Regions from separate parts of the Streptomyces sp. NPDC059002 genome, predicted to be linked through region 3. Evidence: riboswitches for the same ligand, from Rfam matches in the RefSeq annotation. Region 3 holds a riboswitch; each other region holds the start of a gene.

Region 1 (4,448 bases), on a different contig from region 3:
TGCAGTTCATGATCGACGACGGGACCTGGTGGCAGGGCCTGCTGCTCGGCCTCGCGGTCGCAGCCAGCGCCACGCTCGGTGACCTCGGCGAGTCGATGATCAAGCGGGACCTCGGGATCAAGGACATGGGCACGCTGCTGCCGGGCCACGGCGGGATCATGGACCGGCTCGACTCCCTGCTGCCGACCGCTCCGGTGGTCTGGCTGCTGCTCGTGGTCTTCGTCGGCTCCGGCTGAGCCGGGTCCGTCCCGCGGATCTTGTACGGGCCCCCTTCCTGCACCGGGAGGGGGCCCGTTGTCGTAGAGTCCCGGCCATGGGGCGGGCACGAGTGGAGAAGGACGGCACCTACCACGGGGATCTGCCGTGCAAGTGGTGCGAGACGCTGATAGGGCAGGGCGGGCGGCGCAGGCCGCGCCTGTACTGCCGGACGTCGCACCGCTGGAAGACCTACGGATCCCGGGTGGCCGTGGTGATCGGCGGGGTCTTCGGCTGAGGCCCGGGATCTTGACCTGAGACGGGGGTCGACGGGGGCCGGCCGGGCGGCATTTTCGGCCGCGAGAGGCATGGGCGTGCATCTGCGACACTAGTAGAGCCATGCCTAAGCCCGGAGAACTCACTTTCGTCGCCCCCCGCGGAGCCAAGAAGCCGCCGCGGCACCTCGCCGACCTCACGCCCGCAGAGCGCAAGGAGGCGGTTGCCGCCATCGGCGAGAAGCCGTTTCGCGCCAAGCAGCTGTCGCAGCACTACTTCGCGCGGTACGCGCACGACCCGGCGGAGTGGACCGACATCCCCGCCGGTGCGCGCGAGAAGCTCCGGGAGGCGCTGCTGCCGGATCTGATGTCCGTGGTGCGGCACATCAGCTGTGACGACGACACCACCCGCAAGACGCTCTGGCGGCTCTTCGACGGGACGCTCGTGGAGTCGGTGCTCATGCGGTACCCGGACCGGGTGACCATGTGCATCAGCTCCCAGGCGGGCTGTGGCATGAACTGTCCGTTCTGTGCCACGGGACAGGCCGGGCTCGACCGGAACCTGTCGACCGGTGAGATCGTGCACCAGATCGTGGACGGCATGCGGGCGCTCCGCGACGGCGAGATCCCGGGCGGCCCCGCGCGGCTTTCCAACATCGTCTTCATGGGCATGGGCGAGCCGCTCGCCAACTACAAGCGGGTCGTCGGCGCCATCCGTGCGCTGACCGACCCGGAGCCGGACGGTCTCGGGCTCTCGCAGCGCGGGATCACGGTGTCGACGGTGGGGCTCGTGCCCGCCATCCACCGGTTCTCGGACGAGGGCTTCAAGTGCCGCCTCGCGATCTCGCTGCACGCGCCGGACGACGAGCTGCGCGACACCCTCGTACCGGTCAATACGCGGTGGCAGGTGCGGGAGGTGCTCGACGCGGGGTGGGAGTACGCCGCGAAGTCGGGGCGTCGCCTCTCCATCGAGTACGCGCTGATCCGGGACATCAACGACCAGGCGTGGCGTGGTGACCGGCTCGGGCGGCTACTCAAGGGCAAGCCGGTGCACGTCAATCTCATTCCGCTGAACCCGACGCCGGGCTCGAAGTGGACGGCGTCGCGGCCCGAGGACGAGAAGGCGTTCGTGGAGGCCATCGCCGCCCATGGGGTGCCGGTGACCATCCGGGACACCCGTGGCCAGGAGATCGACGGAGCGTGCGGCCAGCTCGCCGCGTCCGAGCGGTAGGCCGAGGGGTAGTCTGGCGGGCGTACGTCCTCGTACACACATCTGCATATTCCGACAGGGGAGCGCCACAGCGCTGAGAGTGCGGCACCTTGGACAGGTGGGCCGCAGACCCTCTGAACCTCGCCCAGGTCATTCTGGGTAGGAAGTTCGGTCATTACTCAAGCTGTTGCGCCCTGCACGCGGATCGCTCGGTCCGCGCGCAGGGCCGCGTCTTCTCCTGGTCACCCAGGAGGAAGTTCCAGTGAGCACCACCAAGAAGGTCACGTTCACCGCCGTCGCGGTGGGCATCGGGCTCGTCGCGGTCTCCGCGTGCGGCAGCTCCGACAGCGGGTCGGGGAAGACCGACTCCAAGAACGTCACGCTCGTCAGCCACGACTCCTTCAACGTCTCCAAGGACGTACTGAAGGACTTCGAGAAGCGCTCCGGATACAAGGTCAACGTCCTCAAGGACGGTGACGCGGGCGCCGCGGTGAACAAGGCGATCCTGTCCAAGGACAACCCGCAGGGCGATGTCTTCTTCGGCGTCGACAACACCCTGCTCTCGCGCGCGCTCGACAACGGGCTCTTCCAGTCGTACGAGGCCAAGGGCTCGGACAAGATCAAGCCCGAGTTCCGGGTCGACCAGGACAAGCACCGGGTCACGCCCGTCGACAGCGGTGACATCTGCGTCAACTACGACAAGAAGTACTTCGCCGACAAGAAGCTGGCGCCGCCGAAGTCCTTCGACGACCTGGTCAAGCCCGCGTACAAGGACCTGCTCGTCACCGAGAACGCCTCGACCTCGTCGCCCGGGCTCGGCTTCCTGCTCGGCACCGCCGCCAAGTACGGCGACGACGGCTGGCAGGACTACTGGAAGAAGCTCAAGGCCAACGGCGTCAAGGTCGTCGACGGCTGGGAGCAGGCCTACAACGAGGAGTTCTCCGGGTCCTCCGGCGGCAAGAAGGCCAAGGGCGACCGGCCGCTCGTCGTGTCGTACGCCTCGTCCCCGCCCGTCGAGGTCCTCTACGCCAAGCCGCAGCCCAAGCAGGCGCCGACCGGCGTCGCGACCGGCACCTGCTTCCGGCAGGTCGAGTACGCGGGCCTGCTCAGCAACGCCAAGAACGAGAAGGGCGGCAAGGCGCTCCTCGACTTCCTCGCGGGCAAGGAGTTCCAGGAGGACATGCCGCTGAACATGTTCGTGAACCCGGTGCGCGAGGGCACCAAGCTGCCCGAGCTGTTCACCGAGCACGGTGTGACGGTCGACAAGCCCGAGACCATGGCCCCCAAGAAGATCGCCGACAACCGTGAGCCGTGGATCAAGTCGTGGACCTCGCTCGTACTGAAGTAGCCAAGGCCCGCTCCCGCGCGGGACTGAGCAGGGGAAGCGCGGCGCGGCTCGGTCTGATGGCCGTGCCCGTCGCGTTCTTCGCGCTCTTCTTCGCCTATCCGGTCACGGCGATCGTCGCGCGCGGGCTGCACATCGACGGGGTCTGGCAGTTCGGGCGGATCGCGGACGTGCTCGGGCAGTCCGACATCCGGCACGTGCTGTGGTTCACCACCTGGCAGGCGCTCGCGTCGACCGCGCTCACGCTGTTGATCGCGCTCCCCGGCGCGTATGTCTTCGCGCGCTTCGACTTCCCGGGCAAGCAGGTCCTCCGGGCCGTCGTCACGGTGCCGTTCGTGCTGCCGACCGTCGTCGTCGGGACGGCCTTCCTCGCGCTGCTCGGGCGGGGCGGGCTGCTCGACGAGCTGTGGGGCGTGCGCCTGGACACCACGGTGTGGGCGATCCTGCTCGCGCACGTCTTCTTCAACTACGCGGTCGTCGTACGGACGGTGGGCGGCCTCTGGTCGCAGCTCGACCCGCGGCAGGAGGAGGCCGCGCGGATGCTCGGGGCCTCCCGGTTCCGTGCCTGGCGGACGGTGACGCTGCCCGCGCTCGGCCCTGCGGTGGCCGCGGCCGCGCTCATGGTCTTCCTCTTCACCTTCACCTCGTTCGGTGTCGTGCAGATCCTCGGAGGGCCCGCGTACTCCACGCTCGAAGTGGAGATCTACCGGCAGACCGCACAGCTGCTCGACCTGCCGACGGCCGCCGTCCTGACCCTGGTGCAGTTCGCGGCGGTGGGGCTGATCCTCGCGATCCACGCGTGGACGGTGCGGCGGCGCGAGAGCGCGCTGAAGCTGGTCGACGCCTCGACGGTGGCGCGGCGGCCGCGCGGGGCGGGGCAGTGGACGCTGCTCGGCCTGGTCATGGCGACGGTCGTCGTACTGATCCTGCTGCCGCTCGGGGTGCTGATCCAGCGCTCCTTCGGAGGCGCCGCCGGTCCCGAGGGCTTCGGATTCGCGTACTACAAGGAGCTGACCTCGGCGGAGGGCGGCGCCTTCCTGGTGCCGCCGATCGAGGCGGTCTGGAATTCGCTGCAGTACGCGGTCGTGGCCACGGCCATCGCGGTCGTCATCGGCGGGCTTGCCGCGGCCGCGCTCACCCGGCGCGCGGGACGTCTGGTCCGGGGGTTCGACGCGCTGCTCATGCTGCCGCTCGGGGTGTCCGCGGTGACCGTGGGCTTCGGGTTCCTGATCACGCTCGACAAGCCGCCGCTCGATCTGCGGTCCTCCTGGATCCTGGTGCCGCTCGCGCAGGCGCTGGTGGGCGTGCCCTTCGTCGTCCGCACCATGCTGCCCGTCCTGCGCGCGGTGGACGGACGGCTGCGCGAGGCGGCGGCCGTGCTCGGGGCGTCGCCGCTGCGGGCCTGGCGGGAGGTGGACCTGCC
Region 2 (4,448 bases), on a different contig from region 3:
GCCGCCAGCGTCGGGTGCATCACCTTGAGCGCGAGCACGCGGTCCAGGCGGGTGTCCACGGCCCGGTAGACCGTGGCCATGCCGCCGACCGCGATGCGCCCGTCGATCCGGTAACGGCTGTCGAGCAGCTGCCCGACGAGGGGGTCCTGAAGGGTCGTGTCCACGCAGGGGAGTCTACGAGCCCGCACTGTCGGCGCCGCCCGCGCGGATGCTCTGCGGCCAGACTGCAGCGGAGCTGTGACCGTCACCGGGGATCACGTCGGCGTTCAGAAGGCCGGCCGCTCCGGATCCAGCCTGGCCATGCCCTCCCCGGGAGACGACGCCTCCGCGAAGTGCCGCCGCGGGATCCGCCCCGCCCGGTGCGCGAGGCGCCCCGCCTCGACGCCGTGCCGCATGGCCTCCGCCATCAGGACCGGCTCCTGGGCCCGCGTCACCGCGGAGGCGAGCATCACACCCGCGCACCCCAGCTCCATCGCGAGCGTCGCGTCGGAAGCCGTGCCCGCGCCCGCGTCCAGGATCACCGGCACGCGCGCGTGCTCCACGATCAGCTGGAAGTTGTGCGGGTTGCGGATGCCGAGCCCGGAGCCGATGGGGGAGCCGAGCGGCATGATCGCCGCGCAGCCCACGTCCTCCAGCTTCCGCGCGAGCACCGGGTCGTCGTTCGTGTACGGAAGGACCGTGAAGCCGTCGTCGACCAGGACCTCGGCGGCGTCCAGGAGCTCGACCGGATCGGGCAGCAGCGTGCGCTCGTCGGCGATCACCTCCAGCTTCACCAGATCCGTGCCGAGCGCTTCGCGCGCGAGGCGGGCGGTCAGGACGGCCTCGCCCGCGGTGAAGCAGCCCGCCGTGTTCGGCAGGACGCGGATGCCGAGCCGGTCGAGCACGGAGAGCACCGAGCCCTGCACGCCCGGGTCGAGGCGGCGCATCGCGACGGTGGTCAGCTCGGTGCCGGACGCGACGAGGGACCGTTCGAGGACGTCGAGGCTCGGCGCCCCGCCCGTGCCCATGATCAGGCGCGAGGAGAGGGTGAGGCCGCCGATGACGAAGGGGTCGTCTGCCATGGCCGGTTCAGCCTCCCTGCACTGCGGTGAGTACTTCGACGCGGTCGCCCGCGCTGAGCGCCGTGGTGGACCACCGCGCGCGCGGGACGACGGTTTCGTTGAGGGCGGCGGCCACTCCGGAGTGGGCCGAGGTCAGGGTGGCGACGAGCGCTCCGAGCGTGGTGCCGGGGGCGACGTCCCGTACCTCTCCGTTGAGGGAGACGGCGACGGACACAGGTGTGGTGGTCATACGGGCTGCTCCGTAAGGGCGGCAGAAGTGGCGGGGGAGGGGGCGCAGGGAGAGTCGGCGAAGCGCCGTGGGGTGAACGGGCGCGCCTCGTCCGGCAGTTCGCCGGTGGTGAGGGCGTGTGCCATCACGTCACCCGTGACCGGCGTCAGCAGGACGCCGTTGCGGAAGTGGCCGGTGGCCAGCTGAAGCCCCGCGAGACGCGTCGGGCCGAGCATCGGCGCGTTGTCGGGGGAGCCGGGGCGCAGTCCCGCGCGGGTCTCGGTGAGCGGCAGTTCCGTGATGCCGGGGACGAGTTCATGCGCGTCCCTGAGCAGTTCGTAGACGCCGCCCGCGGTGACCGTGGTGTCCCAGCCGAGCTCCTCGCTGGTCGCGCCGACGACGAGCTCGCCGTTCTCGCGCGGCACGAGGTAGACATGGCCGCCGCGCACGACGGCGCGCACGGTGCGGCTCAGGAACGGCGCGTACGCCTTCGGCACCGTCAGCCGGAGCACCTGCCCCTTCACGGGGCGCACGGGCGGCAGGACGTCGTCGGGGACGTCCGCGAGGCGCCCGCTGAGGCTGCCCGCGGCGAGCACGGTCTGGTCCGCGGTCAGCTCGGTGCCGTCCGCGGTGACGATGCCGCGGGCCCGGTCGCGTACGACCGAGAGGCGCTCGGCCCAACCGCGGTGGAAGACCACACCGGCCCGCTCGCAGGCCACCACGAGCGCCGCTGCGAGCCGGCGCGGATCGACCTGGTGGTCGCCGTCGACCCGCAGCCCGCCGCGCACGCCGGGCGCCAGCATCGGCTCCAGGCGCCGGCAGTCGCGGCCGCTCAGCCACTCCGATGCGAGCCCCGAACGCCGCTGCAGCGCGTGCAGTTCACGCAGGTGGGCACGGTCGTCCGAGTCGAGCGCGACGGCGAGCGTGCCGCACGCGCGGTAGCCGAGGTCGCGCCCGCTCGCCTCGGTCAGCTCGGCGGCGAAGTCCGGATAGCGCCGCGCGGATTCGAGGTTGAGGCCGAGCAACGTCTGCTCGCCGTAGTGGAGTTCGGTGACGGCGGCCAGCATGCCCGCGGCGACCTGCGCGGCGCCGCCGCCGGGCTCGGGGTCCACCACCGTGGTGGACAGACCGCGCTGCGCGGCCCGCCAGGCCGTGACCAGGCCGATGATGCCGCCCCCGACGACCAGGACGTCTGCTGTGGTGGCGGATGGTGTCGTCGTACGTGGATGCATGGGCGTCCAGCCCCTCCCTTCGCCGGCATGACCCGGATCAGGTTCGTACGGTCGGAGGCCGTCCCAGCCTCCCTCTCAGCCCGGTGCGTCCGGGCTCCCGCGAGTGCTCTGCACCGGCCACCCTAGCCCGTCGCTTCCTGCCGCAGTAGGGGAGCTGTCCGGGTATGCGCAGTGACGGTGTGTCAAAGATCTCCTCCTGCGCCTCTGAATGCGGGCGGGGCCGTCGTCCTAAGGTGATCGGGTGAGCGACCAGCAGAGGCACGCAGAGCGGCACGTCGTCATCGTCGGCGCGGGGATGGCCGGGGTGCAGACCGCGGTCGCCCTGCGCGAGCAGGGGTTCACCGGCGGGGTCACCCTGGTCGGCGCGGAACCCCACCAGCCGTACGACAGGCCGCCGCTGTCCAAGGCGGTGCTGCTCGGCAAGGCGGAGGGCTCCGCTTTCGACATCGACTTCGAGGCGCTGGGCATCACCCTCGACCTCGGCCGCGAGGTCACCGGGGTGCGCCCCGCCGACCATGAACTGGACACCGCGCAGGGCCCCATCACGTACGACGTCCTGGTCCTCGCGACCGGCGCCGAACCGATCCGGCTGCCGGGCACCGAAGGCGTCCCCGGCGTCCACCTCCTGCGCACCCTCGACGACGCCGAGCGGCTGCGGCCCGTGCTCGCCGAGCAGCACGACGTCGTGGTCGTCGGCGCGGGCTGGATCGGCGCCGAGTTCGCCACCGCCGCGCGCGAGGCGGGCTGCGCGGTCACCGTGGTCGAGGCCGCGGAACGCCCGCTCGCGGGAGCGCTGCCCGCCGAGGTGGCGGCGCCCATGGAGGACTGGTACGCGGACTCCGGAGCCGTGCTGCGCACCCACGCGCGCGTGGAGAGCGTCGAGCCCGGCACCGTGGTCCTCGCCGACGGCACGCGACTGCCCGCGGGCGCCGTCGTCGTCGGCATCGGCGCCCGCCCCGCCACGGCCTGGCTCACCGGCTCCGGCATCGAGCTCGGCACCCGCAGGGAGGTCGTGGCCGACGCGGGACTGCGCACCTCCGCGCCCGACGTGTACGCGGTCGGCGACTGCTCCTCCTTCCCCTCCGGCAGGTACGGCGAGCGCCTGCTCGTCCACCACTGGGACAACGCCCTGCAGGGCCCGCGCACGGTGGCGGCGAACATCATCGGTGAGGCCCCCGCGTCGTACGACCCCGTGCCGTACTTCTGGTCGGAGCAGTTCGGCCGCTTCGTGCAGTACGCGGGCCATCACGCGGCCGCCGACAAGCTGATCTGGCGCGGCGACCCGACCACCGCGGCCTGGTCGGTCTGCTGGCTCCGCGAGGGCGCCCTGGTCGCCGTCCTGGCCGTGGGCCGCCCCCGCGACCTGGCCCAGGGCCGCAAACTCATCGAGGCGGGCGCACACCTGGACCCCACTCTCGCATCGGACCCGTCGGTCCCTCTGAAGAAGGCGGAACTGCACCTCTGACGGCGGCGGGGCCCCGTTAAGGGGCGCGGGGAACTGCGCGAGCAACCAGAACGAACCCGCACCCGACACACAAGGGCCCCCGCCCTCGGCCCTCGGCCCCGAGAAGCCTCCCCCAGCTCCAGGCCCCCGGCCAGCGATACGCTTGACCCGTGACCGAGATTGACGCAAAGACCGATGCTCTCGTCCCCGCCTGGCTCCACCTGCCCGACATCGCCGAAATGCTCGATGTCGAGGTGACGCGTGTGCGCCAGCTGGTCAAGGAGGGCCAGCTGATCGCCGTACGCCGTGGTGAGAACCGCGCGCTTCAGGTGCCGGCCGCCTTCATCGACGGCGACAAGGTCGTCAAGGGCCTCGTCGGCACCCTGACGCTCCTGAAGGACGACGGTTTCTCCGACGAAGAGATGCTCGAGTGGCTCTTCACCCCCGACCCGACCCTGCCCGGCACCCCCGCGCAGGCTCTGAGCGAGAATCGCGGCACGGAG
Region 3 (4,448 bases):
CGTACTTCCGTCGTCATCGCTGTCGCCCCCGCACGCGAGGGCGGGCAGACACAGGAGACTCAGGAGCAGAAGAGTGGCCGACCGGGGTATCCGCAGAGATGTCGCCATATCGCACCACCTAGGGCACCAATGTCCTGAACCGTGCGGTCTCAGGAGAATGGCACTCCACGGACACCCCCGTCTACGGTCCCGTCCACGGTCCCGCCCACGTGTGGTGTTCGCTCAGTCGGCGATCGGCAGATAGACCCGGTTGCCTGCCGCGGCGAACTCCTTGGACTTCTGCTCCATGCCCGCCTCGATGTCCTCGCTGCCCAGGTCACCGCCGTGCTCGCGCCGGATGTCCTGCGAGATCTTCATCGAGCAGAACTTCGGCCCGCACATCGAGCAGAAGTGCGCCGTCTTCGCGGGCTCGGCCGGCAGCGTCTCGTCGTGGAACTCCCGTGCGGTGACCGGGTCGAGGGCCAGATTGAACTGGTCCTCCCAGCGGAACTCGAAGCGCGCGTCCGAGAGCGCGTCGTCCCAGTCCTGCGCGCCCGGGTGCCCCTTGGCGAGGTCCGCCGCATGCGCCGCGATCTTGTACGTGATGACACCGGTCTTCACGTCGTCGCGGTTGGGCAGGCCGAGGTGCTCCTTGGGCGTGACGTAGCAGAGCATCGCGGTGCCCCACCAGCCGATCATCGCGGCGCCGATGCCGGAGGTGATGTGGTCGTAGGCGGGCGCGATGTCCGTGGTCAGCGGGCCGAGCGTGTAGAACGGCGCCTCCTCGCAGATCTCCTGCTGGAGATCGATGTTCTCCTTGATCTTGTGCATCGGGACGTGGCCAGGACCCTCGATCATGGTCTGCACGTTGTGCCGCTTGGCGATGGTGTTGAGCTCGCCGAGGGTCCTCAACTCGGCGAACTGCGCCTCGTCGTTGGCGTCCGCGATCGACCCCGGGCGCAGGCCGTCGCCGAGCGAGTACGTCACGTCGTACGCCGCGAGGATCTCGCACAGCTCCTCGAAGTGCTCGTAGAGGAAGCTCTCCTTGTGGTGCGCGAGGCACCAGGCGGCCATGATCGAACCGCCGCGCGAGACGATGCCGGTTTTGCGGCGTGCGGTGAGCGGGACATATGGAAGGCGCACGCCCGCGTGCACCGTCATGTAGTCCACGCCCTGCTCGGCCTGCTCGATGACCGTGTCCTTGTAGATCTCCCAGGTCAGCTCCTCGGCCTTGCCGTCGACCTTCTCCAGGGCCTGGTAGAGCGGCACGGTGCCGATCGGCACGGGGGAGTTGCGCAGGACCCACTCGCGGGTGGTGTGGATGTTCCGGCCGGTGGACAGGTCCATGACCGTGTCGGCGCCCCACTTGGTCGCCCAGGTCATCTTGTCCACCTCCTCCTCGATGGAGGAAGTGACCGCGGAATTGCCGATGTTGGCGTTCACCTTCACCAGGAACTTCTTGCCGATGATCATCGGCTCGATCTCCGGGTGGTTCACGTTCGCCGGGATCACGGCCCGGCCCGCGGCGACTTCCTGCCGCACGACCTCGGGGTCGATGTTCTCGCGGATCCCGATGAACTCCATCTCGGGCGTGATCTCGCCCCGGCGGGCGTACGCGAGCTGCGTGACCGCCTGTCCCTGGCGGCCGCGGCGCGGCTGGCGCGGGCGGCCGGGGAAGACCGCGTCGAGGTTCTTGAGCCCGCCGCGCGGCGAGGTGTGCTTGATGCCGTCGTCCTCGGGACGGGGCGGGCGGCCCACGTACTCCTCGGTGTCGCCGCGGGCGATGATCCAGTTCTCCCGCAGCGGCGGCAGTCCGCGGCGGACGTCGGTCTCGGCGTTCGGATCGGTGTACGGACCCGAAGTGTCGTACAGGGTCACGGCCTTGCCGTTGGTGAGGTGCACCTGGCGGACCGGCACCCGCAGGTCGGGGCGCGAGCCCTCGACATACGCCTTGTGCCAGCCGATGGACTTCCCGGCCTCGTCGCTCTGGTGCTGCGTCGAGGCAGGCGTGCGTGCGTCCGATGTGGTCATGAGACCTACTCCCTACGCCGGCATTACCCGGTAACAGGTTCGGCGGTCGACGCAGCGGATTCCGTATGGCTCGGGCACGATTCACTCGTGCCTTCTCGTACGGAGGTCAGCGCCCTCTCAGCCCGGTGCTCCGAGCTCCCGCGATTGCAAAGGTGGCTCCACGCTAGCGTCATATCGGGCGCGCTGAACAGAGGGCCCCCTCCGTTCTTGCGATGATCGGGCAGTGACCACCACTGAGCCGCCGTCCCAGCCACCCTCGCAGCCACCCCTCCCCGACCCCCACGGGCACGGTCACGGGCACGGCCACTCGCACAGTCACGGCCCGGCCGCGCCCGTCTCCAAACATCTGCGCAAGGTCATCGCCGCGGTGCTGATTCCTTTCGCCACCGCGGTGGTCGTGGGGCTCCTGGTGTTCTGGCCGGGCGGCACGCCGAGCCACGAACGCACCGGCGTCGGCTTCGACCGGCAGACGCAGTCGGCGACGGTCACGAAGGTGCAGGAGCTGTCCTGCAAGGACCTCAACCCCTCGCAGACCCCGCCGAACGGCGACACCTCCACCGCGGAGGGCCAGTCCGCCCAGTCCAGCGCGGACGGCACCTGCAAGAAGGCGACGATCGAGGTGACCAGCGGCAAGGACAAGGGCCGCACCTTCACCGAGATCATCCAGCCGGACTCGCCCCGGCAGCTGCACCAGGGCCAGCAGGTGGTGGTCGCCTATGAGCCCAAGGCGCCCGAGGGGCTGCAGTACTCGGTCACCGATGTGAACCGCAAGATCCCGATGGCGCTGCTCGCCGGGATCTTCGCGCTCGCCGTCGTCGTGGTGGGACGGCTGCGCGGCGTGATGGCCCTGGTCGCGCTCGCCATCAGCTTCCTGGTCCTGACCTTCTTCATCCTGCCGGCCATCCTGCAGGGCTCGAACCCGCTGGTCGTCGCGGTGATCGGGGCGAGCGCCATCATGCTGATCGCGCTCTATCTCTGCCATGGCCTCACCGCCCGCACATCCGTCGCGGTACTCGGCACGCTGATCTCCCTCCTCCTCATCGGCCTGCTCGGCTCGCTCTTCATCGGCTGGGCCGCGCTCACCGGCAACACGGACGACAACACCGGCCTCATCCACGGCCTGTATCCGTCCATCGACATGAGCGGCCTGCTGCTCGCGGGCGTCATCATCGGCTCGCTCGGCGTGCTCGACGACGTGACCGTCACCCAAACCTCGGCCGTCTGGGAACTGCACCAGGCCAACCCGACGATGGGCTGGCGCGGCCTCTACCGTGCGGGCATCCGCATCGGCCGCGACCACATCGCCTCGGTCGTCAACACCCTCGTCCTCGCCTACGCGGGCGCCGCGCTGCCCCTGCTGCTCCTCTTCTCGATCGCCCAGTCCAGCGTGGGCACGGTGGCCAACAGCGAGCTCGTCGCCGAGGAGATCGTCCGCACCCTGATCGGCTCGATCGGCCTGGTCGCCTCGGTGCCGGTGACGACCGCGCTGGCCGCCCTCGTCGTCTCGGCCGACCGCTCCACGGAGCTGGGGCTGGGGCCGGGTCCGGGTCCGGGCAGTCCGCGCGCCGCGATGTCCGGTGCCGCCCAGCCTGCCGCCCAGCCTGCCGCCCGGCCGTCCCGCGGCGGCAGAGGACGTCGCCGCAAGCCGTGAGCCGTAAGTCGTAAGCCCGGTCCGTGCCGACTGCCGCCTTGCCTGCGGCCAGCCCGCCGCCAACCCGCCGCCTGCCGCCTGCCGCCTGCCGCCTGACCGTCAGTCCCCCGGCGACGTCTCCCGACGCCCCCGCGGATGCCACGAAATGCACCAATCTGCCATCCGCATCCGCCCGTTGACCGCAGCGGATCAGCCCGCGTTCTGCTCCTCGGCGAGGATCCGGTCGAGCGCCTCGTCCAGATGCGAGTCGAAGTCGGCCAGCGCCCGCTCCTGCCCGAGCGGCACCAGCTTGTCCGTACGGTCGAGGAACGCGAGGAGCGGCGGAATCCCCACCCGGAACAGCGCCTGGTCCCCGCCGACCTGCAGCCTGATCAGCGCCTCGTCGAGCAGATCGGAGTCGGTGGGCTCGATGCGCACATCCCCGTCACCGCACGGCCTGCCCACCCCGTCGACCAGCAACTCCCGCCCGAACGCCCACGTCACCGGCGCATCCCCCGGCAGGTGGAACGTCAGCCGCACGGCATAGGGATCCCCGGTCTCATAGCGCAGCTCCACCGGGATGCGGAACGAAAGCTCCTCGGAAACGAGGAAGCTCATCATGACCTCTGCCTGCACCGACTCGCCCATCGCGCCCTACCCCGTCACTTAGCCCTCAAGTGGCCAGGAACCAACTCCCTGACACTCCTGGCATCTTGCTTAACGTACACACCAGATCACAAGGAGTGAGTTTTCAGATGCTGATAGAGAACGCGAGTGTCCCTAGTAGCTTTCCGATCTCACTCTGCAA

Evidence for each region. Region 3 has a riboswitch for thiamine pyrophosphate ahead of thiC (phosphomethylpyrimidine synthase ThiC). Riboswitches for the same ligand answer to the same signal wherever they lie in the genome.
Region 1: another riboswitch for thiamine pyrophosphate. It lies ahead of ACFWZ2_RS34140 (thiamine ABC transporter substrate binding subunit); the one in region 3 lies ahead of thiC (phosphomethylpyrimidine synthase ThiC).
Region 2: another riboswitch for thiamine pyrophosphate. It lies ahead of thiO (glycine oxidase ThiO); the one in region 3 lies ahead of thiC (phosphomethylpyrimidine synthase ThiC).

Annotation. Positions count from the first base shown of each region.
Region 1 is NZ_JBHYJI010000055.1:25,025-29,472, forward strand. It holds gene ACFWZ2_RS34125 (phosphatidate cytidylyltransferase) at 1-236, shown strand, start outside; gene ACFWZ2_RS34130 (hypothetical protein) at 314-493, shown strand; gene rlmN (23S rRNA (adenine(2503)-C(2))-methyltransferase RlmN) at 595-1,701, shown strand; TPP riboswitch at 1,748-1,864, shown strand; gene ACFWZ2_RS34140 (thiamine ABC transporter substrate binding subunit) at 1,943-3,028, shown strand; gene ACFWZ2_RS34145 (ABC transporter permease) at 3,004-4,448, shown strand, end outside.
Region 2 is NZ_JBHYJI010000049.1:55,790-60,237, forward strand. It holds gene pknB (Stk1 family PASTA domain-containing Ser/Thr kinase) at 1-164, opposite strand, end outside; gene ACFWZ2_RS32685 (thiazole synthase) at 267-1,061, opposite strand; gene thiS (sulfur carrier protein ThiS) at 1,069-1,290, opposite strand; gene thiO (glycine oxidase ThiO) at 1,287-2,501, opposite strand; TPP riboswitch at 2,499-2,612, opposite strand; gene ACFWZ2_RS32700 (NAD(P)/FAD-dependent oxidoreductase) at 2,797-3,966, shown strand; gene ACFWZ2_RS32705 (Rv2175c family DNA-binding protein) at 4,116-4,448, shown strand, end outside.
Region 3 is NZ_JBHYJI010000072.1:24,716-29,163, reverse strand. It holds gene ACFWZ2_RS38170 (hypothetical protein) at 1-108, opposite strand, end outside; gene thiC (phosphomethylpyrimidine synthase ThiC) at 223-2,010, opposite strand; TPP riboswitch at 2,003-2,162, opposite strand; gene ACFWZ2_RS38160 (YibE/F family protein) at 2,234-3,661, shown strand; gene ACFWZ2_RS38155 (SsgA family sporulation/cell division regulator) at 3,851-4,288, opposite strand; gene ACFWZ2_RS38150 (IclR family transcriptional regulator) at 4,392-4,448, opposite strand, start outside.